4 regions of the Streptomyces sp. NPDC092369 genome follow, and region 4 is predicted to be linked to each of the others. Evidence: riboswitches for the same ligand, from Rfam matches in the RefSeq annotation. Region 4 holds a riboswitch; each other region holds the start of a gene.

Region 1 (5,427 bases), on a different contig from region 4:
CGCAGGGCGTGCCGCAGATGGACCCGCCACCGGCCGGCGCCCTTGGCGCGCGCGGTCTCCACATAGGCCTGGTCCAGCGCGGTGAGCAGGCTCTTGGCCAGCACCTGAGCCACCTGCGCACCGGTCGGGATCGCCAGCGTCACGGCCGGCAGGACCAGCCCGCGCAGTCCGTCGTTGCCGAAGGCCGGAAACCAGTGCAACCGGAAGGAGAAGGTCTCGACGAGCAGCAGGCCGGTCCAGAACGTCGGTACGGACACTCCCAACGGCGGCAAGGACAGCAGCAGTTGGCGCAGCCAGCGCTGCGAGGTGTAGGTGGCCAGTATGGCCAGACCGCCGCCGAGGACCACCGCGAGCAGCAGCGCGGCACCGGTCAACTGCAGTGTCTGGGGCAGCGCGTCCGCGAGCGTCGAGGTCACCGGCCGGCCGGTGGAGACCGCGTCGCCGAAGTCACCGCGGACCGCCTTGCCGAGGTAGTCGGCGTACTGCGCCAGGACCGGCTTGTCGAAGCCGTACTGGTGGCGCAGCGCGGCGAGTTGGGCCGGATCGACCTGCCCGGAGTCCGCCCCGGCCCCGGCCATCGCCGAGACCGGGTCACCGGGCAGGAAGTCCAGCACCAGGAACGACACCGTGTACGCCGCCCACAGCACACCGATCGCCTGCGCGACGCGCTTGATCACATAGCCGCGCACGATCTAACCGATCCAGGTGTCGTGCAGCTGGATCCGGCTGGAGGCGTCGAAGTCCAGGTTGTGCACCTTCGTCGACACGCCCAGCTGGGTCTGCAGCTCCACCACGGGTACGACGTACGCGTTCGTCACGATCAACTGCTGTGCCGTTCCGGCCAGTTCCTTCCGCTTGGCCGCGTCGGTCGTGGCCGCCTGCCGGGTCAGCGCCGTGTCCAGCGAGCTCTTCGGGAGGCGGTAGGTGTTGGCCAACCCGGTGGAGTACAGCGTGCGCAGGATGTCGGGGTCGGCCCGGGTGAGGTTCCCCCACAGGCCGTCGAAGTCACCGCTCTGCTGCACGGTCGCGATCTGGGAGATCTGCAACTCCTTGAGCACCACGTCGATGCCGACGGCCTTGAGCTGCTGCTGGATCAGTTCCAGCGCCGGCTGGTTGGTGGCCGCGTTGGCGAACCACTTGACGGTCAGGCTCAGCTTGGCGCCGCCCTTCGTGCGGATGCCGTCGCCACCCGTCTTCCAACCGGCCGAGTCCAGCAGTGACTTGGCCTTGGCCGCGTCGAACCCGAGGTCGCTGCCCAGGTCCTCGTAGTCCGGTGTGGTGCGCGCCAGGATGCTGGTGGCCGGATGGGTGCCGGTGGGGAAGACGGCGTCGGCGATCTCCTGCCGGTTGACGGCGTACTGGATCGCCTGCCGCACCTTGACGTCCTTGAGGGCCGGCCGGGAGTTGTTGAGCGCCAGGTTGAACACCGCACCGGGATTGGCCCGTCGCGCCAGGGTCACCGGGCCGCCCTTCAGCGCCGCCTCGTTGGCCTTGCCGACGCTGCTGATCGCGTCCACCTGACCGGACTGGAGGCTGCCGGCCCGCACGCCCGCCTCGGGCACCACCTTGAACACCAGCTTGTCGAGATAGGCCTCGCCCTTCTTGCTCCACAGCGAGGAACCCCAGGTGTAACCCGTGCGCTTGGCCAGGGTGATCGACTGGTTCTGGACGTACTGCTTCAGGACGAAGGGCCCGGAGCCGACCACTCCCTCGCTGCACTTCTGCTGCGGGGTCCTCTTCGCGCTCGCAGAGGACTCGATGCCCAGCGAGTGCGTCGAAGTGGCCTGCAGGAACTGGGCGTTGGGCTGCTGGAAGGTCACCTTGACGGTGAGCGGGTCGACCACGGTGGTGCTCTTGACGCCACTCAGATAGCCCTCGGCGAGAGTGCCGAGGGCACCCAGCTTCGGGACCGCGTCGAAGTTGTCCTTGACCACCTGCGCGGTCAGCCTGGACCCGTCACTGAAGGTGACACCCGATCGGAGATGGAAGGTGAACGTCGTCGCGTCGGAGCTGATGTCCCAGCTCTTCGCCAGCCACGGCACGATCTTGCCGGTCTGCGGGTCCTGGTCGGTGAGGGAGTCCACGATCTGCCGCACCGAGTAGATGGTGTCGTTGCTGGCCACCTGCTGCGGGTCCACGCAGCCGGCGTCGGAGCCCACCGCGAAGGTCAAGGAGCCACCGGACTTCGCCGGGCCGCTGCCGCTGCCGCTGCCGCTGCCGCTGTCCGAGCCGTCGCCGCCGGAGCCGCAGGCGGTCAGAAGGACGCTGGTGGTCAGGAGGGCGGCCAGTGCCGCCCACCGGGTGGGTCGGAAATCCGGATGTGCTGTCACGGAGGGTGCTCCTACTCGTGTCACTACGCGTGTGCCCCCCCGGGGGATCGCGACCGCGCGCGGGCAGGCCGCACCGGTCGGCGCAACGCCGATGACGGGGCAGTGCAGTTCAGGAAGTCAGGCGGGAATGCCTACGGGCCGCGACGGACGTCGGACGGACGTGGTCGGGGCGGTCGGCTGCGACGCGGACAAACGGTCAGCTGCGACAGAGACAGCCGGCGAAGCGCTGAAGGTCGATGTGACGTCGACGGGAGAGCCAGGAGAAGGCGTTCAGGTCACTGCTGTGTCGCACGACCGTCCTCCACATCTCCGCCCCGGCCAAGGGGTCCCGCGCTTGCAGAGATCGTCGGTGATCCTGCCGGGCTTTCACCTGGAGCACCCCACCGCGTCGGAGGGTTGCCGGTCAGCAAGCCAGGGCTTGACGCTGACACTCGATGCCGTTCGTGATCATACGGATCGACGTCGTCATACGTCAATGGAGCGCTTCACCCGTCAACCACCCTCCCCGCGCTGCCGTGCGGGCGGATGCCAACGCCTCGTTGACACCTTCCGCTCCGCGTGTTTGCATCCCGCCATGCCGTTGTCGCAGTCGCTGACCCGTCGCCGCGCCGTGGACCTCGTCCGCGTGGCCGCCGCGCTGTGTCGACCGACCGGCTGATCGAGCACCTTCTCGCACCTCTGCCAACAGCCGCGCAGGACAAGCCGGTTGTGCATCCACCGGCACGTCTCGCGATCCTCCGTGCCGCCCGCACTCTTCGCTCAGACATGACGAGGAACCGCCATGCCGACACCCGTTCCCCCGCCCGGTCACCGCCACGAAACCGACTACGACCGCCGCAGGTTGAACCAGTGGCTGGCCGGTGAGGCCAGGGCCGACGGGGTCAGCCGCCGACGACTGCTCACGCTGCTCGCCGCCACCGCCGCCGGGACCGCACTCGGCGGTACCAGGCCCGCCCGCGCCGCCGTTCCCGGCATCGTCAAACCCCTGCCGCCCGAGTGGTTCATCGAGCGCGGCACCAACGCCGAGACCCGCTGGGAGGCGTTGCGCGGAATCGGCCATCACACCCCCAACGACCTGTTCTTCGTGCGCAACCACACCGCCACCCCCGTCCTTGAGGCCGACGACTGGCGGCTGCGGCTGTGGGGGAGCGGACTGCGGGGAGCTCCCGGCGAGGACCGCCCGGTGGAGTTCGGCTACGACGATCTGCGCGCCCTGCCGTCCGTCACCCGTACCGCGTTCGTCGAGTGCGCCGGCAACGGCCGCTCCTACTACACGACCCAGCAGGGCGACACGGTCACCGGCACCGCGTGGACCCTGGGAGCGATCGGCGTCGCGCGCTGGCGCGGGGTGCGCCTGGCCGACGTACTGCGCAGGGCCGGACTGTCCCGCAACGCCGTGGACGTGCAACCGCGCGGCCTGGACGCCGAGTACGTCAGCGGTGGCGAGAGCCTGGGCCGCGTACGCCGTCCGCTGCCGCTGGCCAAGGCGCTGGACGACGTGCTGCTCGCGTACGAGATGAACGGCGAGCCACTGCCGTACGACCACGGGTACCCGGTGCGGGTGCTGGTGCCGTCCTGGGTGGGGATCGCGTCGATCAAGTGGGTCGGCGACATCGAGGTGTCCGCGCAGCCGCTCCTCTCGCCCTGGAACATTACGTTCTACCGACTGTTCGGTCCCTCCTACCCGGAGGGCGGCAGTGCCCCGCTCACCCGGCAGGCCATCAAGAGCGCCTTCGAGTTGGCGAGCGGGGCCACGTTCGCGGCGGGCCGCCGGCACGTGCTGCACGGGCGCTCGTGGTCGGGCGCGGGTGCTGTGGACCGCGTCGACATCAGCACCGACGGCGGGGCGAGCTGGCGGCGCGCCCACCTGAACGACCGTCCCCGTACCGGCACGTGGACCCGCTGGTCCCTGAACTGGCGGCCCGAGGCACCCGGTGCCACCCACCTGCTGGCCCGCGCCACGGACACGGCCGGCCGTACGCAGCCGGACGTCGCGGTGCCCAATACGCAGGGGTACCTGTTCGACGCGGTGGTACGGCATCCGGTGAGCGTGGTGTGACGGACGTCTGAATGCTCCCGGGAGAAGACCGCGCCACCCGCCGCGTCCTGCTGGTGTGCATGGCCGCAGGGGCAACCACCCTGCTGGACCAGGCAGTTCTGAACATCGCCGTCCCGAGCATGCGGCACTCGCTCGGGGCCGGCGCGGCGGACGTCCAGTGGATCGTGGCCGGCTACTCACTGGCCTTCGGGCTGGCCCTCGTACCCGGAGGCAGCCTGGGCGACCTGCACGGGCGCAAACGGCTCTTCATCGCAGGTATGGCCGTCTTCCTCCTGGCGGGGGTGGCGGCCGCGACCGGTAGCGGGCCGGGGACCGTGATCGGCGCCCGGTTGGTACAGGGTGCCGCCGCGGGACTCGTCAACTCCCAGGTGATCGGCACCATCCAGGACGTGTTCCACGGACTCGACCGCGGCCGGGCGCTCGGGCTGTACGCGGTGACGGGCGGTGTCGCCGCGGCACTCGGTCCGCCGCTCGGCGGCGTGCTGGTCGCCGGGCTCGGCTCCGCAGCGGGCTGGCGGTACTGCCTCCTGCTGAGCGCACCGTGCGCGGTGGTCACCCTGATCCTCGCGGTCCGCCTGCTGCCACCGCCCCGGCGCACCGCCCGTGACTCCCGGCTGGACCTCCTCGGCCTCGTCCTGGCCTGCGGCTGCACGCTGACGCTGATGGTGCCGTTCATCAGCACCCCGGACAACGGAGGGCAGGCACTGCTGTGGGCGGCCGGAGTCTCCGCCCTGGCCTGCGTGTTCGCCGTGCACCAGCGGCTACGGATACGCGGGGGCCGGGTGCCGCTGGTCCATCCGGCGCTCGCGTCGTCGAAGCCGTATCTGCTGGGCACGGCCGTCGCCATGGCCCAGTTCGGCTCCTCGCTCGCCGCGTCCCTCGTGCTCACCGTCTTCCTCCAGGACGGGCTCGGGCTGTCCGCCCTGCTCACGGCGGCCGTCTCGCTCCCCTCGGCCATCGCGATGGGTGTCTCCTCGGCACTCGCGTGGCGGCTGGTGCGGCGCATCGGACCGCGCACGGTGAACGTCGGCCTGGCGC
Region 2 (5,427 bases), on a different contig from region 4:
CACGGGTGCCTTCCGCAAGCCGCGTGAGGTCAACTGGCTGTTCGGCTTCCTGCTGTTCGTCCTGGGCATGTTCACCGGCTTCACCGGTTACTCGCTCCCGGACGACCTGCTCTCCGGCACCGGTGTCCGCTTCATGGAGGGCGCGGTCCTGTCCGTGCCGATCGTCGGCACGTACCTGTCGTTCTTCCTCTTCGGCGGCGAGTTCCCGGGCGGCGACTTCGTCGCACGGTTCTACTCGATCCACATCCTGCTGCTGCCGGGCATCATGCTCGGGCTCGTGGTCGGCCACCTGATCCTGGTCTTCTACCACAAGCACACGCAGTTCGCGGGCCCCGGAAAGACGAACAACAACGTCGTCGGCATGCCGCTCCTGCCGGTCTACATGGCCAAGGCCGGAGGCTTCTTCTTCCTGGTCTTCGGTGTCATCGCGGCCGTCGCGGCGATCGCCTCGATCAACCCGATCTGGGCCATGGGCCCCTACCGGCCGGACATGGTCTCCACGGGTGCCCAGCCCGACTGGTACATGGGCTTCTCCGAGGGCCTGATCCGTGTCATGCCGGGCTGGGAGATCAACGCCTGGGGTCACACGCTCGTCCTGGGCGTGTTCATCCCACTGGTGATCTTCCCGCTGGTCCTGGTCTCGATCGCGGTCTACCCGTTCATCGAGTCCTGGGTCACCGGCGACAAGCGCGAGCACCACATCCTGGACCGGCCGCGCAACGTCCCGACGCGTACCGCGTTCGGCGCCGCGTGGATCTCCTGGTACTTCGTCCTGCTCGTCGGTGGTGGCAACGACCTCTGGGCCACGCACTTCCACCTGTCGATCAACGCGATCACCTGGTTCGTGCGCGTCGGCTTCTTCGTGGTGCCGGTCCTCGTGTTCGTCGCCACCAAGCGGATCTGCCTGGGCCTGCAGCGCCGGGACCGCGACAAGGTGCTGCACGGCCGCGAGTCGGGCATCATCAAGCGCCTGCCGCACGGTGAGTTCATCGAGGTGCACGAGCCGCTCAGCCAGGACGCGCTGCACACGCTCACCGCGCACGAGCAGTACGTGCCGGCCGCGATCGGCGCCACGGTCGACGAGAACGGCGTCGAGCGCAAGGTCAAGGGCACCGAGAAGCTGCGCGCCAAGCTGAGCGAGGCGTACTACGGCGAGGAGTCCCAGATCCCCAAGCCCACCGTCGAGGAGTACAAGGAGATCACGAGCGGCCACGGCCACCACTGATCGCTGAGGCGTCGCCACGCCACAGTCGAAGGGCCCCGTCCGAACACCGGACGGGGCCCTTCGCCGTGCCGCGCGCTGGATAGGGTGGTGCACGTCTTTCGACGCACGTCCCGACGCACATTTCTACGACACCCAGGAGCGGCCGTATGAGCGCTGTGACCCCCGCTGGAGGCGACACCGCGGCGGCCCGTTCCTGGCCCGAGGTACTGAACTCCCTGCTGTACGGCAGGGACCAGGACGCCGACGCCACCTTCTGGGCGATGGACCAGATCATGCGGGGCGAGGCGACGGACGCGCAGATCGCCGGGTTCGTGGTGGCGCTGCGGGCCAAGGGCGAGACCGTCGAGGAGATCACCGGTCTGGTGCGCGCGATGTACGCGCACGCCAACGTGATCGAGGTGTCCGGGAAGACGGTGGACATCGTCGGGACCGGCGGCGACGGCGCGAAGACGGTGAACATCTCCACGATGTCCTCGATCGTGATCGCCGGCACGGGCGCGAAGGTCGTCAAGCACGGCAACCGCGCCGCGTCCTCCGCGTCCGGCGCCTCCGACGTCCTGGAGCGTCTCGGCGTCAACCTGGAGCTGACCCCGAAGCGGGTGGCCGAGGTCGCCGAGGAGGCCGGGATCACCTTCTGTTTCGCGATCAAGTTCCACCCGGCCCTGCGTCACGCGGGCGCCGCGCGCGGCCAGTTGGGCATTCGCACGGTGTTCAACGCGCTCGGCCCGCTCACCAACCCCGCCAAGGTGCGCGCCCAGGCGGTCGGGGTCGCCGACCCGCGGATGGCGCCCATCATCGCGGGCGTCTTCGCCGAGCGCGGCAACTCCTCCCTGGTGTTCCGGGGTGACGACGGCCTCGACGAGCTGACGACCACGGCCACCTCCCGGGTGTGGATCGTCCGCGACGGCAAGGTCACCGAGGAGACCTTCGACCCCCGTGACGTGGGCCTCCCGCTGGTCCCGGTGGAGGCGCTGCGCGGCGCCGACCCCGAGTACAACGCGGCCGTCGCCCGCCGGCTCCTGGACGGCGAGACGGGCCCGGTGCGGGACGCCGTACTCCTGAACTCGGCAGCCGCCCTGGTGGCCCTGGAGGCGCAGGACGGGCCGCTGGCGGACCGGCTCAGGGCCGGGATGGAGAAGGCGGCGGAGTCGATCGACTCGGGCGCCGCCAAGCGGACTCTGGAACGCTGGGCGGCAGCCAGCAACGCGTAGCGGTACGGCGGTGGTCGTCCCGCGATCCGGACACGGGTTGCGGGACGACGATCACATCGCGTAAGTTTTCGGACCAGGTCATGAGTGACAGTCATGAGGCCCCGGCCGACTGTCCGGCAACCCTCCGTCCGTGGCGGGGTGCCCCGGGTGAAGACCAGGCCGTAGGCAGCGAGGTCTGCGGCAAGCGCGGGCCCCTCGAAAGACACCAGGGGTCCTGGTCATCGAGGGAGTTCTCCGTGAGCAAGCGAATGCGATAGGGCGTCGAGCCCCGCCTCCGCACACCCCCTTTCACCCCTCCGTGCTTGAGCCCAGCCTGCTCGCACGGCGGAACCGCCTTGCCTCTCACGGGAGTTCGCCATGTCTGTCTCCACCACTGCCGCCGCCCAGACCATTTGTGCCCAGCTGCCCGTTCTGGGCCGGGACGTCACCGTCCCGCTCGTCACGGGCGGCGAGGTCACCTACGCGGCACTCGACTACGCGGCCAGCGCCCCCGCCCTCCAGCGCGTCTGGGACGACGTGGCGGCCTACGCCCCGTACTACGGCAGCGTCCACCGCGGGGCGGGCTACCTCTCGCAACTCTCCACCGACCTCTTCGAGAACGCGCGGAAGACGGTCGAGGAGTTCCTCGACTGCCGCCCCGACGACCAGCTGATCTTCACCCGCTCCACCACGGACTCCCTCAACCTCCTCGCCGCGGCCCTGCCCGCCGACTGCCAGGTCTTCGTCTTCGAGACCGAGCACCACGCCTCGCTGCTGCCCTGGCAGGACGCCCGCGTCACCTACCTCAACGCCCCGCGCACCCCGGCCCAGGCCGTCGAGACCCTCGAAAAGGCCCTCGCCGACCGGGACCCCTACGGTCCGGCCCTGGTCTGCGTCACGGGCGCCTCGAACGTCACCGGCGAGCTGTGGCCGGTCCGCGAACTGGCCGCCGCCGCGCACGCCCACGGCGCGCGGATCGTCCTGGACGCCGCCCAACTCGCCCCGCACCACCCGGTCTCCGTCCAGGACCTCGACGTCGACTGGATCGCCTTCTCCGGCCACAAGCTCTACGCCCCCTTCGGCTCCGGCGTCCTGGCCGGCCGCGCCGACTGGCTCCAGGCCGCCGACCCCTACCTCGCGGGCGGCGGCGCCAGCCGCAAGGTCGCCCGGCGCGAGGACGGGGGAGTGGACGTGGAGTGGCACGAGACCGCCGCGCGGCACGAAGCGGGCTCCCCGAACGTCATCGGCGCCTACTCCATCGCGTCGGCCTGCAAGGCGCTGACCGAGGCGGGCTTCGACACGCTGGTCGCACGCGAGCAGCACCTGATCGAGAAGGTGCGGGCGGGCCTGGCGGAGGTCCCGCAGGTGAAGGTCCTGTCCCTCTTCGGCGACGACGCCCCGCGCGTGGGCGTGATCTCCTTCGTCGTCGACGGCTGGAACAGCTCCCACTTCGCCGCCGCCCTCTCGGCCGAGTACGGCATCGGCGTCCGCGACGGCCTCTTCTGCGCCCACCCCCTGCTCCGCACCCTCCTGGGCACCGACCCCCAGACCCAGGGTGAATGCGGCGCCCCCGAGGCGGCCCCGGGCGAGAAGTCCCTCAACGCGATCCGGGTGAGCTTCGGCGCGGGCACCCCCGACGAGCACGTCGAGCGCTTCATCAACGCCGTCAAGGAACTGGTGACTGACGGCGCGAAGTGGAAGTACACGACGGAGAACGGCCGCTGCGTCCCGACGGTGGGCTAGAGGCTCCTAAGGGGCGCGGGGATCTGCGCGACCAGCCACATCCGGCCGGCAGTCGCACACGAACCGCGCTCCGCAGACGATTGGGCGCCGATCACGAGTCCAACCCGATAGCAAAAGCCGCCTCAAGGTCATGCTGGGAGTACGTCCGAAACGCCACATGCGTGTCCGTGCCCTCAACCCCGGGGATCTTGCTGATACGCCCAGGGATCACCTCGGCGAGGTCCTCGTGCTCCTTGACCCGAACCATCGCGATCAAGTCATACGTACCCGTCACGGAGAACACCTCGCTCACAGATTCCAGCGAGGCAATCGACTCCGCGATCTCGGGGATCCGGTCCACGCTGGTCTTGATGAGGACGATCGCGGTGATCACGGCTGGTTCTCTCCCTCGGGGGCCGGAGCTGGGGCGGCCCTTACTCTAGTCCTACGGCGGAAACGGGCCCACGCGTAGCCGAAGCCCAGCGAGAAGCCCACCAGGTGGGCCAGATACGCCACCCCGGGCCCCTGCTCCGCCCGCCCCGCCGCCACCCACTGCAGCGCCGCCCAGAACGGCAGCACCACCCACGCGGGAAACCGCATCGGCAGAAAGAACAGGAACGGCAGCAGGCTCGTCACCCGCGCCCCGGGGAACAGGTACAGAAACGCGCCCAGGATCGCCGAGATCGCCCCCGACGCTCCCACCAGGGACTGGTCGGAGGAGGAGTTGGCGGCCGCGTACCCCAGCAGGGCGAGATAGCCGCAGACGAGGTAGAAGAGCGTGAACTGCACGCGGCCCATCCGCTCCTCGGTCAGCACGCCGAAGACGTAGAGGAAGAGCATGTTGCCGAGCAGGTGGACCCAGCTGCCGTGGATGAAGAGGGCCGTGGCGGGGGTGAGGGCGGAGCCGGCGGGGTCCGCGAAGAGGTCCGCCGGGACCACGCCCCAGCGGTGGAAATAGGCCCGCTGCGCGGCGAGCAGCGCGTCCCCGGAGCCGTAGGCCGGATTCAGTCCCGAGGCCGGGCCGACCGCGAAGACCAGACAGCACAACGCGATCAGTCCGTACGTCACCGGTGCCGACGGCATCCGGACCGTTCTGACCGTCCTGCCGACCGACGCGCTCCAGTTGCTGATCATGGACACAGAGCATGGCGTAACCGGACGCACACGCACAGATCGCCTCGCCGCCGCGGACGGGCGGGCGGCGGGTACGCGCCAGGCCGTAGGGTTACGAGCCACACGCACCGGGGAAGCCGGGCGTCACGGACACTAGAAGGAAAGCGGACAGTCACG
Region 3 (5,427 bases), on a different contig from region 4:
TGCCGGCCGCCGCGTGCAGGAAGGGCTGCTCGCCGCGTTCCTTGATGCCGGCGGCGACCGCGCGGACCAGGCGGGTGGCCAGGCCCCGGCCGCGGTGGCCGGGGTCGGTGCAGACGGCGCTGATCTCGGTCCAGCCGGGCGGGTGGAGGCGCTCGCCCGCCAGCGCGACGAGCCGGCCCTCGTGGCGGATGCCCAGGTAGGTGCCCAGTTCGACGGTGCGGGGCAGATAGGGGCCGGGTTCGGTGCGGGCGACCAGGTCGAGGATCTCGGGTACGTCGGCGGGGCCGAGGCGGACGGCCTGAGGGTCGGGTTCGGCCCACAGCGCGGTGTCGACGAGCTGGACGCCCTGCCCTGAACGGACGATCTCCCAGCCGTCCGGGGTCTCGCCCACTCCGCGCACCGCGGCGGTGCCGCCGGGGCCGACGAGGGTGGCGAGGTCGGCCCAGGCGCGCGGGTCGTCGTTGTCGGTGATCGCGTGGAAGCCGGCCACGTCGACGGGGTAGCGGGCCGCGCGGCCGACGCGCTCGGCGAAGTGGGCGTGCGGGCCGGTGAGCGCGGCCCAGGCCGGGTTGTCGAGGACGTGGGAGGTGGTGGTTTCGAGACTGACGGTCGAAGACATCGGGTGACGGCTCCAGTACGGGTCGCGCGGGTGGGGACCCCGTCACGACGCGGCGGGGTCCCCTGGCCGAGAGGGTGGGTCAGGAGTCGCTGAGGGGCAGTCCGGGCGGGTTGATCTCGGACTTGGCGACGGCCTCGTTGGAGAGGTTCCAGGCGGCCAGCCACTTGGCGTACTGGCCGTTCTTGATCAGGTAGTTGATCGCGTCCGCGAGGGGCTTGGCGAGGCCGCTGTCCTTCTTCGCGGTGGCCGCGATCAGGCCCTGGAGGGAGGATCCGGCGCCGGAGTAGGTACCCGCGTTGCGGACCGCCTTGGCCGTGCCCTTGGTCGAGGAGACCTGGTAGGCGACCGAGGGGTTCGGGGCGAGGTAGGCGTCGATCTTTCCGGAGGTCAGCGCGAGGTAGGTGCTGTTGTTGTCCTGGAAGTACTTGACGGTGAGCGCCTTCTTGCCCTCGGCGGCCAGCTTCTTCTTCCACTCCAGGAGGATCCGCTCCTGGTTGGTGCCGGCGCCCACGGCGACGGTCTTGCCGGCGAGGTTCTCGTAATTGCCGTCGAAGTTCCAGGTGTTGTCGGCCTTCACCGCGAAGCCGAGGTTGTCCTCGCGGTAGGAGGCGAACTCGTACTTCGCCTTGCGCTCCTCGGTGTCGGTCACGTTGGAGAAGGCGACCTGGACCTTGCCGCTGTCCAGGCCGATGAAGAGGTTCTCCCAAGTGGAGTTCTTCAGCTCGGGCTTGAGGCCGAGGACGGCGGCGACCAGGCGGCCGATGTCGGTCTCCGAACCGGTGAGGGTCTTCTGGTCCGAGCCGACGTAGCCGAGCGGCGGTGAGCCGGCGGGCAGGAAGCCGACGCCGATCTCCAGCTTGCCGCTCTTGGCTATGTCCTTGGGCAACTCGGCGCTGATCGACTTCACTTCGGAGACCTTCAGCGTGGTCTCCTTGGCGGCGCCGAGGGACAGGGCACCCACGGTCACCGAACCGGCGGCGGCGTTGTCGGTCGTGGTGGCCGCGTCGCTGTCTCCCCCGCAGGCGGCGAGCCCGCCGGCGAGGGCGGCGACGACGGTGCCGGCGGTGAGTCCGCGAGTGAGTCTGCTGCGAAGGCTGAGGGGAGACATGGCTGTTCCTAGGTTCGGTGTTCGGGACTTGGAAAGTGGCGGTAGGTGAAGAGGGGGGTTCAGAGGACCTTGCTGAGGAAGTCGCGGGTCCGTTCGTGCTGCGGCTTGTCGAGGACCTCGTGGGGCGGGCCCTGCTCGACGATCTTTCCGCCGTCGATGAAGACGACCCGGTCGGCGACCTCGCGGGCGAAGCCGATCTCGTGGGTGACGATGACGAGGGTGGTGCCGCTGGTCGCCAAGTCCTTGATGACGGCGAGGACTTCACCCACGAGTTCGGGGTCGAGGGCGGAGGTCGGCTCGTCGAAGAGGATGACGCCGGGCCGCAGGGCGAGGGCGCGTGCGATGGCGACGCGCTGCTGCTGGCCCCCGGACAGCTGTCGCGGATAGGCGCCGGCCTTCTCGCCGAGCCCCACCCGGCCGAGCAACTCGCGGGCCAGTTCCAGGGCTTCGGGCTTGCCGAGCCGGCCGGTGGCGACCGGGGCCGCGGCCACGTTGTCGAGGACGGTCAGGTGCGGGAACAGGTTGAAGTTCTGGAAGACGAAGCCGATCCGGCTGCGCTGGGCGAGGATGGCCCGCTCGCTCAGCTCCTTCAGCCTCTCCCCCTGGCGCTTCACACCGATCAGTTCGCCGTTGACGCTGACGTAGCCGATCTCCGGCTTCTCCAGGTGGTTGATGACCCGCAGCAGCGTGGACTTCCCGGAGCCGGACGGGCCGAGGACGACGGTGACCTCGCCGGGCCGTACGGTCAGGTCGACGCCGTCCAGCACCCGGTGGGCGCCGTACCACTTGTGCACGTCGTGCACCTCGACGGCGGCCGGGACGACATCCACCGGTGACTGAAGTGTGTTCGCGCTCATACGGCGGCCTCCCGGCGGATGCGGGCCCGCAGATCGGTGAGGCCGGTGCGGAGCTTCTGGATCGGGGTCGGCGGCAGGGAGCGCGTGGCGCCCCGGGCGTAGTACCGCTCGACGTAGAACTGGATGACGGACACCACGCTGGTCAGGATCAGGTACCAGACGGTGACGACCAGGAGCAGCGGCACGATGTCGCCGGGATAGGTGGAGCCCATCGTCTGCGCGGAGCCGAACAGGTCCAGCAGGGAGACGTAGAAGACCAGCGAGGTGCTCTTGATCAGGCCGATCAGCTGGTTGACGTAGTTCGGGGTGATGGAGCGCAGCGCCTGCGGGAAGACGATCCTGCGGAACTGGTAGCTCTTGGGCAGGCCGAGGGCGGAGGCCGCCTCGTGCTGGCCCTGGTCGACGGAGAGGATGCCGCCGCGGACCACTTCGGCCGCGTAGGCCGCCTCGTTGAGGCTGAGGCCGATGACGGCGACGACCATGTCGGTGGCCAGCTTCGACTCGTCGAAGGAGAAGAAGGCGGGCCCGAAGGGGACGCCGACACTCAACGTCTTGTACAGGGCGCTGAAGTTGTAGAGGAAGAGCAGCACCACGATCAGCGGGATCGAGCGCAGGGCCCAGACGTAGGTCCAGCTCACCGCGCGCAGCACCGGGGACTTGGAGAGCCTGGCCAGGGCGAGCAGGATGCCGCCGAGGAGGCCGAGCACCGCGCTGTAGGCGGCCACTTCGAGGGTGATGAGCAGGCCGTCGAGGATGGTCGGCCGCAGGAACCAGTATCCGAAGCGGTCCCACTGGTAGAACGGGTTGGTCGCCAGGCCGTGCACGAACTGGATCGCGAGGACCAGCACGACCGCGGTGGCGATCCAGCGTCCCGGTCGGCGCAGCGGCTGAACTCGCTGTGCCGTGAGGGGTTTTGACGGTTCGTCGGCAGGCGGTGCCTCGGCGAGGGACACGGCTGCGCCAGGGGGTTCACTCATAGTGGGCTCCGGCAGGTTCGGACACCCCGGACCCCGGCGGTGGACGCGCGACGACGGGCGGCGCGCGCGGCTGCGCGGGACTGGGGGCGGGGAGGGGAACTGCACACCGGCGGAGGCGGGTGTGCGTCAGAGGTGCGCGGGCTGAGCGGTGGTCGTCAGCCCCGACAGCGGGCGCGGCCCGGTGCGGTACACAGTGCGCTGCTGACCCGGAGCAGATCGACGGCGCGGTCGGCGACGAACAGGTTCGCGTACGACGGTACGCAGCCCTGCGGGCGGCATGCGGCCGTCCTGGGAGCTGCGTACATGGCGTCACCTGTCACTGTTGGGTGGCCCCCCGAAAGGGGCCGCGCGCTTACCGAAACGTCATCCGGTCCGGTCGTCACCTGGGGCACCCCACCGCGGTGCGAGGGTTGCCGGTCAGCAAGCCAGGGCTTGTCGCTGACACTCATGACCGTTCTGGGCGATATTCAAGACACTTGCCCGAACGAATGTCAACGCCGGTCCACCGACTGGAACGGCTGTGGAGCCGCTGTGCGACGGCTATCGGGCCGCGTGGGCCGCCCAGTCGAGGATCTGCACGGCCGCGCCGGCCGCCTCCAGTCCCCGGCAACGGGCGTGATGGCGGCGGGCGATCCCGTCCAGGTCGAGGTGGGTGCCGAAGGCGGGGTGGGCGGCCAGGCGGCGGGCGTACGCCCACAGAGTGGGGTGGTCGGCGATGCGCTGGACCGCGGAGGCGTCGAGGTGGTCGCGGTGCACGGTGTCGAGCTGGACCAGCGTGACCCACAACTCGACGTCGGCGGCGGTGATCTGATCCCGAATCATGTATTCGCGGCCGACGAGCCAGCGCTCCAGCGCGCCCAGCGACTCCAGCAGCGTCTCCAGGGCCGCGTCCCGCTCCGTCTGCTCGCCGTCGGACTGTCCGGCGCGCTGGGCGGCCCCCTCGATGTCCTGTGCGCACATCCGCTCGACGGCCTCGATCTCCGACTCGGCGCCGCACGGGTAGAGCGAGAGCCGGTCGGCGCCGAAGCGGCGGGCGAGGTCGCGGGTGATGTCCGGGGCGTGGGTGCTGACGATCCGCCCGGACCAGTCGTCGCTGAGCACCGGTCCGACGGCCGGTCCTGAGTACCGGTGGGCGCTCGCCTCGTACAGCGGGCGCAGCACGGAGTGGCCGTCCTCCGCGGAGTCGGGGACGGCGGGCAGGTAGGTGGCCGGACAGACGGTGTCCAGGCCGAGCAGGCTGTGGGTGACGGCGATGCGCAGGCCGTCGGGACACGCGGTGGACAGATGGAGGCGGTAGCGGCGCGGAACGGCGTAGTGGCCGCTGCGCGGATCGCCGCCGATGCGGCCCCGGAAGGCGGGCGTGGACGGAGCGGTGGTGTGGGCGGCCAGCGGTGTGACGGACATGACTCTCCCCGGGAGCGGGCGCGGACGTGCGCGCGGCGGTAGCGACGTCGGACGGGAAGGGGCCGGGCTCAGCCGTGCGCGGCGGTCGGACGACGCCGGTGGCGTCCGGTCGCGGGACGACGCGTGGGCGTCGCGGGCACGGGAGGGGCGCGGCTCAGCCGAGGCGGCTGATCGCGCTGCAGACGCGCAGCAGATCGATGTGGCGGCGGGAGGTGAGGAGAGGCGAGCGGCTCACGCGTACGGTGACCGGTCCAAGGCGCCTCATGTCATTCCCTACCTGTTCACTAGGATTCCCTTCTGGAGTGTCGATCCCCCTGGCTGCGGCGTCAAGAGGGCGTCCACCGACCGGTCGGTGTCCCGTTCGGTTCCGGTGCCCCGCCGGGCTGCGGTGTCCCGTTCAGTTCACGTCGGCCCGGGCGGCGTCGTCGTCCGTCGGGCTGTCGGTGAGGAAGCCGCCGGACT
Region 4 (5,427 bases):
CGACGGACTCGCGGCGATCCTGCGGCGGCCGGCCCGGACGGTCGTCGGCCTCGACTTCGACGGCACCCTCGCCCCGATCGTGCCGGACCCCGAACAGGCCCGCGCCCACCCCGACGCGGTGCCCGCGCTGGCCGCGCTCGCGCCGCGGATCGCCTCCGTCGCCGTGATCACCGGCCGCCCGGCCGGCGTCGCGGTCCGGCACGGCGGCTTCGCGGGCGTGCCGGGCCTGGAGCACCTGGTCGTCCTCGGCCACTACGGCGCCGAGCGCTGGGACGCGGCCACCGGCGAGGTCACCGCCCCCGCCGCGCACCCCGGCGTGGCCGCCGTCCGCGCCGAGCTGCCCGGGTTCCTCGACGGCATCGGCGCCTGGCAGGGCACCTGGATCGAGGAGAAGGGCCGCGCGGTCGCCGTCCACACCCGCCGTGCCGCCGACCCCCAGGCCGCCTTCGAGGCCCTGCGCGAGCCCCTCACCGACCTCGCCACCCGCCACGGCCTCGTCGTCGAACCAGGCCGCCTGGTCCTGGAGTTGCGGCCCCCGGGCATGGACAAGGGCGTCGCCCTCCTCGACCACGTCCGCCGACTCTCCGCCGAGGCCGTCCTCTTCGCCGGCGACGACCTGGGCGACCTCCCCGCCTTCGCCGCCGTCGACAAACTCCGCTCCGACGGCGTCCCCGGCCTCCTGGTGTGCAGCGGCAGCGACGAGGTGACGGAACTCCGAGAGCGCGCGGACCTGGTCGTGGACGGCCCAGAAGGGGTCGTACGACTGCTGCGGGCGCTGGCGGCTCAGCTCGCCTGATCCCGCAGCGCCTCCAACTGCTCCAGGAACCACTGCGCCGGCGGCAGCGCGGTCGCCGCCGCCGCCAGCCTCTTCGTCCGCTCGGCCCGTTCCTCCACCGGCATCGACAACGCCTCGTGCAGCGCACGCGCCGTCCCGATGACGTCGTACGGGTTGACGACGATCGCGTCCTTGCCCAGCTCCTGGAACGCCCCCGCCTCTCGGGACAGCACCAGCGCGCACCCCTCGTCGGAGACGACCGGCACCTCCTTGGCGACGAGGTTCATGCCGTCCCGGATCGGGTTGACGAGGGCCACGTCCGCGAGGCGGTACGCGGCCAGGGAGCGGGCGAAGTCGTCCTTCACATGGAGGACCACCGGGGTCCAACCCGGCGTCCCGTAGAGGGAGTTGATCTCGTCCGCGACCCGCTGCACCTCGGCGGTGTAGTCCCGGTACACGGCGAGGTCCTGCCGCGAGGGGTAGGCGAAGGCCACGTGCACGACCCGCTCCCGCCACTCGGGGCGGTCGTCGAGCAGCTGCCGGTACGCCAGCAGCCCGCGCACGATGTTCTTCGACAGCTCGGTCCGGTCCACCCGGACCACCGTCTTCCGGCCCGCGCCGATCTCCTCGCGCAGGGCCCCCATCCGCTCCTCGACGTCCGCCTCGTGCGAGCGGGCGTGCAGGAACTCGGCGTCCGCACCGAGGCTGTGGACACCGATGAGCGTCCGGCGGGTGATCCGCTCCTGGTGGGAGGTCCCGTCCTTCCCCACGTGCTCGATGGCCCGCGGGGCGCCCGAGGGCCACGTGGAGAGCCAGCGATCGGTGTCGACCTCGCCCGCACAGTTCTGGAACGCCGTCGCCCAGCGCCAGGTCAGGAACGCCACCCGGTCCGCCCCGAGCATCCCCTCCATCAGCCGCGCCCGGATGTCGTCGGGCAGCATCCGGAAGTAGTCCACCGGCGCCCACGGCGTGTGCGAGAAGTGCCCGATGCGCAGATCGGGGCGGAGTTCGCGCAGCATCCCGGGCACCAGACACAGGTGGTAGTCCTGCACCAGCACCGCCGCACCCTCGGCCGCCTCTTCGGCCAGCGCCTCGGCGAACGCGCGGTTGTACGTCTCGTACGACGCCCACTGACGCCGGAACTCCGCGTCGAAGACCGGCTCCAGCGGCGTCTGGTACAGCATGTGGTGCACGAACCACAGCACCGAGTTGGCGATGCCGTTGTAGGCGTCCGCGTGCACGTCGGCCGGGATGTCCAGCATCCGCACGCCGTCCTCGCCGACCCCGCGCCGCACGGCCTCGCGGTCGCCGTCGGACAGCGCCGAGCACACCCACAGCGCGCCCGCGTCCGGCCCGATCGCGGACAGTCCGGAGACCAGCCCGCCGCCACCGCGCCGGGCGGCGAGCGAGCCGTCCTCCCGGACGTCGTAGGAGACCGGGCCGCGGTTGGACGCGACCAATACCTGGGCAGCGCCCTGCGTGGAAGCCGTGGAAGCCATACGCCACAACCTAGCCCGGCCCGGAAACGCTCAAACGTGCGGACGCCCCCACGTGGGTGCCGTATACGGGCCGTGATTCTCGCAGTACGCGCGGTTGCGGCCCATATGCGGCGTGGGTCAGGCGACCTTGCGCTGCGCGTACTCCGCGATCTCCACCATCGGCGGCCGCTCCTCCGTGTCCACGGAGTACGTACGCGGCTCGAAACCGTCCGCGCCCCGCTCGAACTGGGTCAGCGAGGGGCGGATCAGGTGCCCGCGGGCCAGCCGGAGCTGCGCGGTGCGGTAGATCGCGGCGGACATCCGGCCCAGCGCCTGCCCGTCCTGGTGCCGGTGCTTGCGCACGCCGACGTCCACCTGGGCCAGGGCGTCGAGGCCCACCAGGTGCAGGGCGTCGACCAGCATGCCCAGTTCGACGCCGTACCCGACCGGGAACGGCAGCTGTTCCAGCAGGCTGCGGCGGGCCGCGTACTCACCGCCCAGCGGCTGCACGAAGCCGGCCAGCTGGGGCCAGTGCATGTTCAGCAGCGGGCGGGCCATCAGCTCGGTGACCCGGCCGCCCTGGCCCGCGGCGCCGCCGAGCGGGCGGTCGTACATCGCCTTGACGAGGTCGACGCCGGGGTCGGTGAGCAGCGGGCCGACGATGCCGGAGACGAAGTCCGAGGAGAACTCCTTCAGGTCGGCGTCGATGAAGCAGACGATGTCCCCGGTGGTGACCAGGAGCGAGCGCCACAGCACCTCGCCCTTGCCGGGCACGGGCGGGATGTGCGGCAGTATGTCGTCGCGGTGGACGACCCGTGCCCCGGCCGCCGCGGCGACCTCGGACGTGCGGTCGGTGGATCCCGAGTCGACGACGACGATCTCGTCGACGAGCGGGACCTGCTGCATGAGGTCGTGACGGATGACGGCGACGATGTCGCCGACGGTCTCCTCCTCGTTGAGCGCGGGCAGCACGACACTGACCGACTGGCCCGTGCGGTGCTTCGCGGCCAGGATCTTGTGGAGCGGGCGATCGGTCACGGACCAGGAGCGGGTGCTCAGCCAACGCTCGACTTCGTTCAGCACAGTGCGCGGCTCCTCTGCGTTCTCTCGGCGATTGGATCTTCTGTGATCCATCTCGCGGTTCGGACGGCTAGCTCAACTGTCCTGGCCTTCGGTTACAGTCTTGAACAACGCTGATGACCATCGCATGTCGGGGGTCGGAGGCGCCCACAATCGCTCATACAACCGCATACCGCTCATCCAGAGGGGCAGAGGGATACGGCCCGATGAAGCCCCGGCAACCCTCCAGCCGGTCTCGTAGATCAGTGTTGATCGTTCCGCGAGGCTCCCGGCTAGGGAAGGTGCCAAATCCGTCTCGCGACGAGATGCGTCGCGAGGAAGATGAGGAGAAAGGGCCTCGCCTCCATGGCTGTGCAGACTGTTGCAAGCACCACCGACTCCACCGTAGACCTCGGCCCGGCCGCGGCGCTCTCCTGCCGTGAGTGCGGCCACCGGGTACCGCTCGGACCGGTCTTCGCGTGCGAGGAGTGTTTCGGCCCGCTCGAGATCGCGTACGACTTCTCGGCCTACGAAACCGAGGAGCTCCGCAAGCGGATCGAAGCGGGTCCCGCGAACATCTGGCGTTACGCGCCGCTGCTGCCGGTCCCCGCGGACGTGGCGACCAAGCCGAACATCAACCCCGGCTGGACCAAGCTCGTCCAGGCCGACAACCTCGCGCGCGAGCTGGGTGTCGACGCCGGCAAGCTCTTCGTGAAGGACGACTCCGGCAACCCGACGCACTCCTTCAAGGACCGCGTCGTGGCGCAGGCCATCGAAGCGGCGCGCGCCTTCGACTTCACCACCCTCTCCTGCTCCTCCACCGGCAACCTGGCCGGCGCGGTCGGCGCCGCCGCCGCGCGCGCCGGTTTCCGCTCGTGCGTGTTCATCCCGCACGACCTGGAGCAGGGCAAGATCGTCATGGCCGCGATCTACGGCGGCGAGCTCGTCGGCATCGAGGGCAACTACGACGACGTGAACCGTTTCTGCTCCGAGCTGATCGGCGACCCGGCCGGCGAGGGCTGGGGCTTCGTCAACGTCAACCTGCGGCCGTACTACGCGGAGGGTTCCAAGACCCTGGCCTACGAGATCTGCGAGCAGCTCGGCTGGCGGCTGCCCGACCAGCTGGTCGTGCCGATCGCCTCCGGCTCGCAGCTCACGAAGATCGACAAGGGGCTGCAGGAGCTGATCAAGCTCGGCCTCGTCGAGGACAAGCCGTACAAGATCTTCGGCGCGCAGGCCGAGGGGTGCTCGCCGGTGTCCGTGGCCTACAAGGCCGGTCACGACGTGGTCCGCCCCCAGAAGCCGAACACCATCGCCAAGTCGCTGGCCATCGGCAACCCGGCGGACGGACCGTACGTTCTCGACATCGCGCGCCGCACGGGCGGTGCGGTGGAGGACGTGAACGACGAGCAGGTGGTCGATGCGATCAAGCTGCTGGCCCGCACCGAGGGTATTTTCGCGGAGACGGCCGGTGGCGTGACGGTCGGCGTCGCGAAGAAGCTGATCGAGAACGGTCTGCTCGACCCGACCAGGACCACGGTCGTACTGAACACCGGCGACGGCCTGAAGACCCTGGACGCGGTGGCCGGCACCGGTCTGACCGCCACCATCCGCCCGAACCTCGACTCCTTCCGAGAGGCAGGCCTCGCATCATGAGCGTTTCCGTCCGTATCCCGACCATCCTGCGTCCCTACACGGGTGGCGAGGCAGAGGTGACGGCCGAGGGCGCGACCCTCGGCGAGGTCATCGCCGATCTGGAGAAGAACCACACCGGTATCGCCGCGCGCGTACTGGACGATCAGGGCAAGCTGCGGCGGTTCGTCAATGTGTACGTGAATGACGACGACGTGCGGTTCGAGCAGGGGCTGGAGACGGTGACCCCGGACGGTGCGGGTGTCTCGATCATCCCGGCCGTCGCGGGTGGCTGATCCCGGCCGGATCGTGGCTGATAATTACCGTCGGTAATAGCGATTACCGAGAGTTCATCCGATTGCCCCCTCCGTGAGAGAAGCGGAGGGGGCAATTCAGTGGGGTTGAGCGAGGTACAGTTGGGGAACGCGCCGCCGATCCACGGGTCGGCCTCCCCGGAAACCTGCTGCACGGGCGACAAGAAGT

The links. Region 4 has a riboswitch for S-adenosylmethionine ahead of thrC (threonine synthase). Riboswitches for the same ligand answer to the same signal wherever they lie in the genome.
Region 1: linked by a shared signal. The riboswitch ahead of ACIQI8_RS36810 (putative leader peptide) and the one ahead of thrC (threonine synthase) in region 4 are both predicted to bind S-adenosylmethionine.
Region 2: linked by a shared signal. The riboswitch ahead of ACIQI8_RS11865 (aminotransferase class V-fold PLP-dependent enzyme) and the one ahead of thrC (threonine synthase) in region 4 are both predicted to bind S-adenosylmethionine.
Region 3: linked by a shared signal. The riboswitch ahead of ACIQI8_RS04150 (amino acid ABC transporter permease) and the one ahead of thrC (threonine synthase) in region 4 are both predicted to bind S-adenosylmethionine.

The regions. Positions count from the first base shown of each region.
Region 1 covers NZ_JBIVQP010000007.1:408,335-413,761, reverse strand. Annotated here, with positions in the region: gene ACIQI8_RS36820 (ABC transporter permease) at 1-689, opposite strand, end outside; gene ACIQI8_RS36815 (ABC transporter substrate-binding protein) at 693-2,330, opposite strand; gene ACIQI8_RS36810 (putative leader peptide) at 2,527-2,637, opposite strand; SAM riboswitch class IV at 2,656-2,769, opposite strand; gene ACIQI8_RS36805 (sulfite oxidase) at 3,112-4,389, shown strand; gene ACIQI8_RS36800 (MFS transporter) at 4,401-5,427, shown strand, end outside.
Region 2 covers NZ_JBIVQP010000002.1:484,625-490,051, reverse strand. Annotated here, with positions in the region: gene ACIQI8_RS11875 (cytochrome bc complex cytochrome b subunit) at 1-1,225, shown strand, start outside; gene trpD (anthranilate phosphoribosyltransferase) at 1,372-2,436, shown strand; SAM riboswitch class IV at 2,513-2,629, shown strand; gene ACIQI8_RS11865 (aminotransferase class V-fold PLP-dependent enzyme) at 2,794-4,158, shown strand; gene ACIQI8_RS11860 (Lrp/AsnC ligand binding domain-containing protein) at 4,250-4,531, opposite strand; gene ACIQI8_RS11855 (rhomboid family intramembrane serine protease) at 4,528-5,271, opposite strand.
Region 3 covers NZ_JBIVQP010000001.1:936,448-941,874, forward strand. Annotated here, with positions in the region: gene ACIQI8_RS04135 (GNAT family N-acetyltransferase) at 1-619, opposite strand, end outside; gene ACIQI8_RS04140 (ABC transporter substrate-binding protein) at 699-1,727, opposite strand; gene ACIQI8_RS04145 (amino acid ABC transporter ATP-binding protein) at 1,787-2,584, opposite strand; gene ACIQI8_RS04150 (amino acid ABC transporter permease) at 2,581-3,561, opposite strand; SAM riboswitch class IV at 3,905-4,014, opposite strand; gene ACIQI8_RS04155 (glutathione S-transferase C-terminal domain-containing protein) at 4,102-4,965, opposite strand; gene ACIQI8_RS04160 (putative leader peptide) at 5,120-5,230, opposite strand; gene ACIQI8_RS04165 (ABC transporter ATP-binding protein) at 5,363-5,427, opposite strand, start outside.
Region 4 covers NZ_JBIVQP010000006.1:486,727-492,153, reverse strand. Annotated here, with positions in the region: gene otsB (trehalose-phosphatase) at 1-796, shown strand, start outside; gene ACIQI8_RS34135 (trehalose-6-phosphate synthase) at 784-2,274, opposite strand; gene ACIQI8_RS34130 (glucosyl-3-phosphoglycerate synthase) at 2,392-3,336, opposite strand; SAM riboswitch class I at 3,507-3,661, shown strand; gene thrC (threonine synthase) at 3,679-4,968, shown strand; gene ACIQI8_RS34120 (MoaD/ThiS family protein) at 4,965-5,240, shown strand.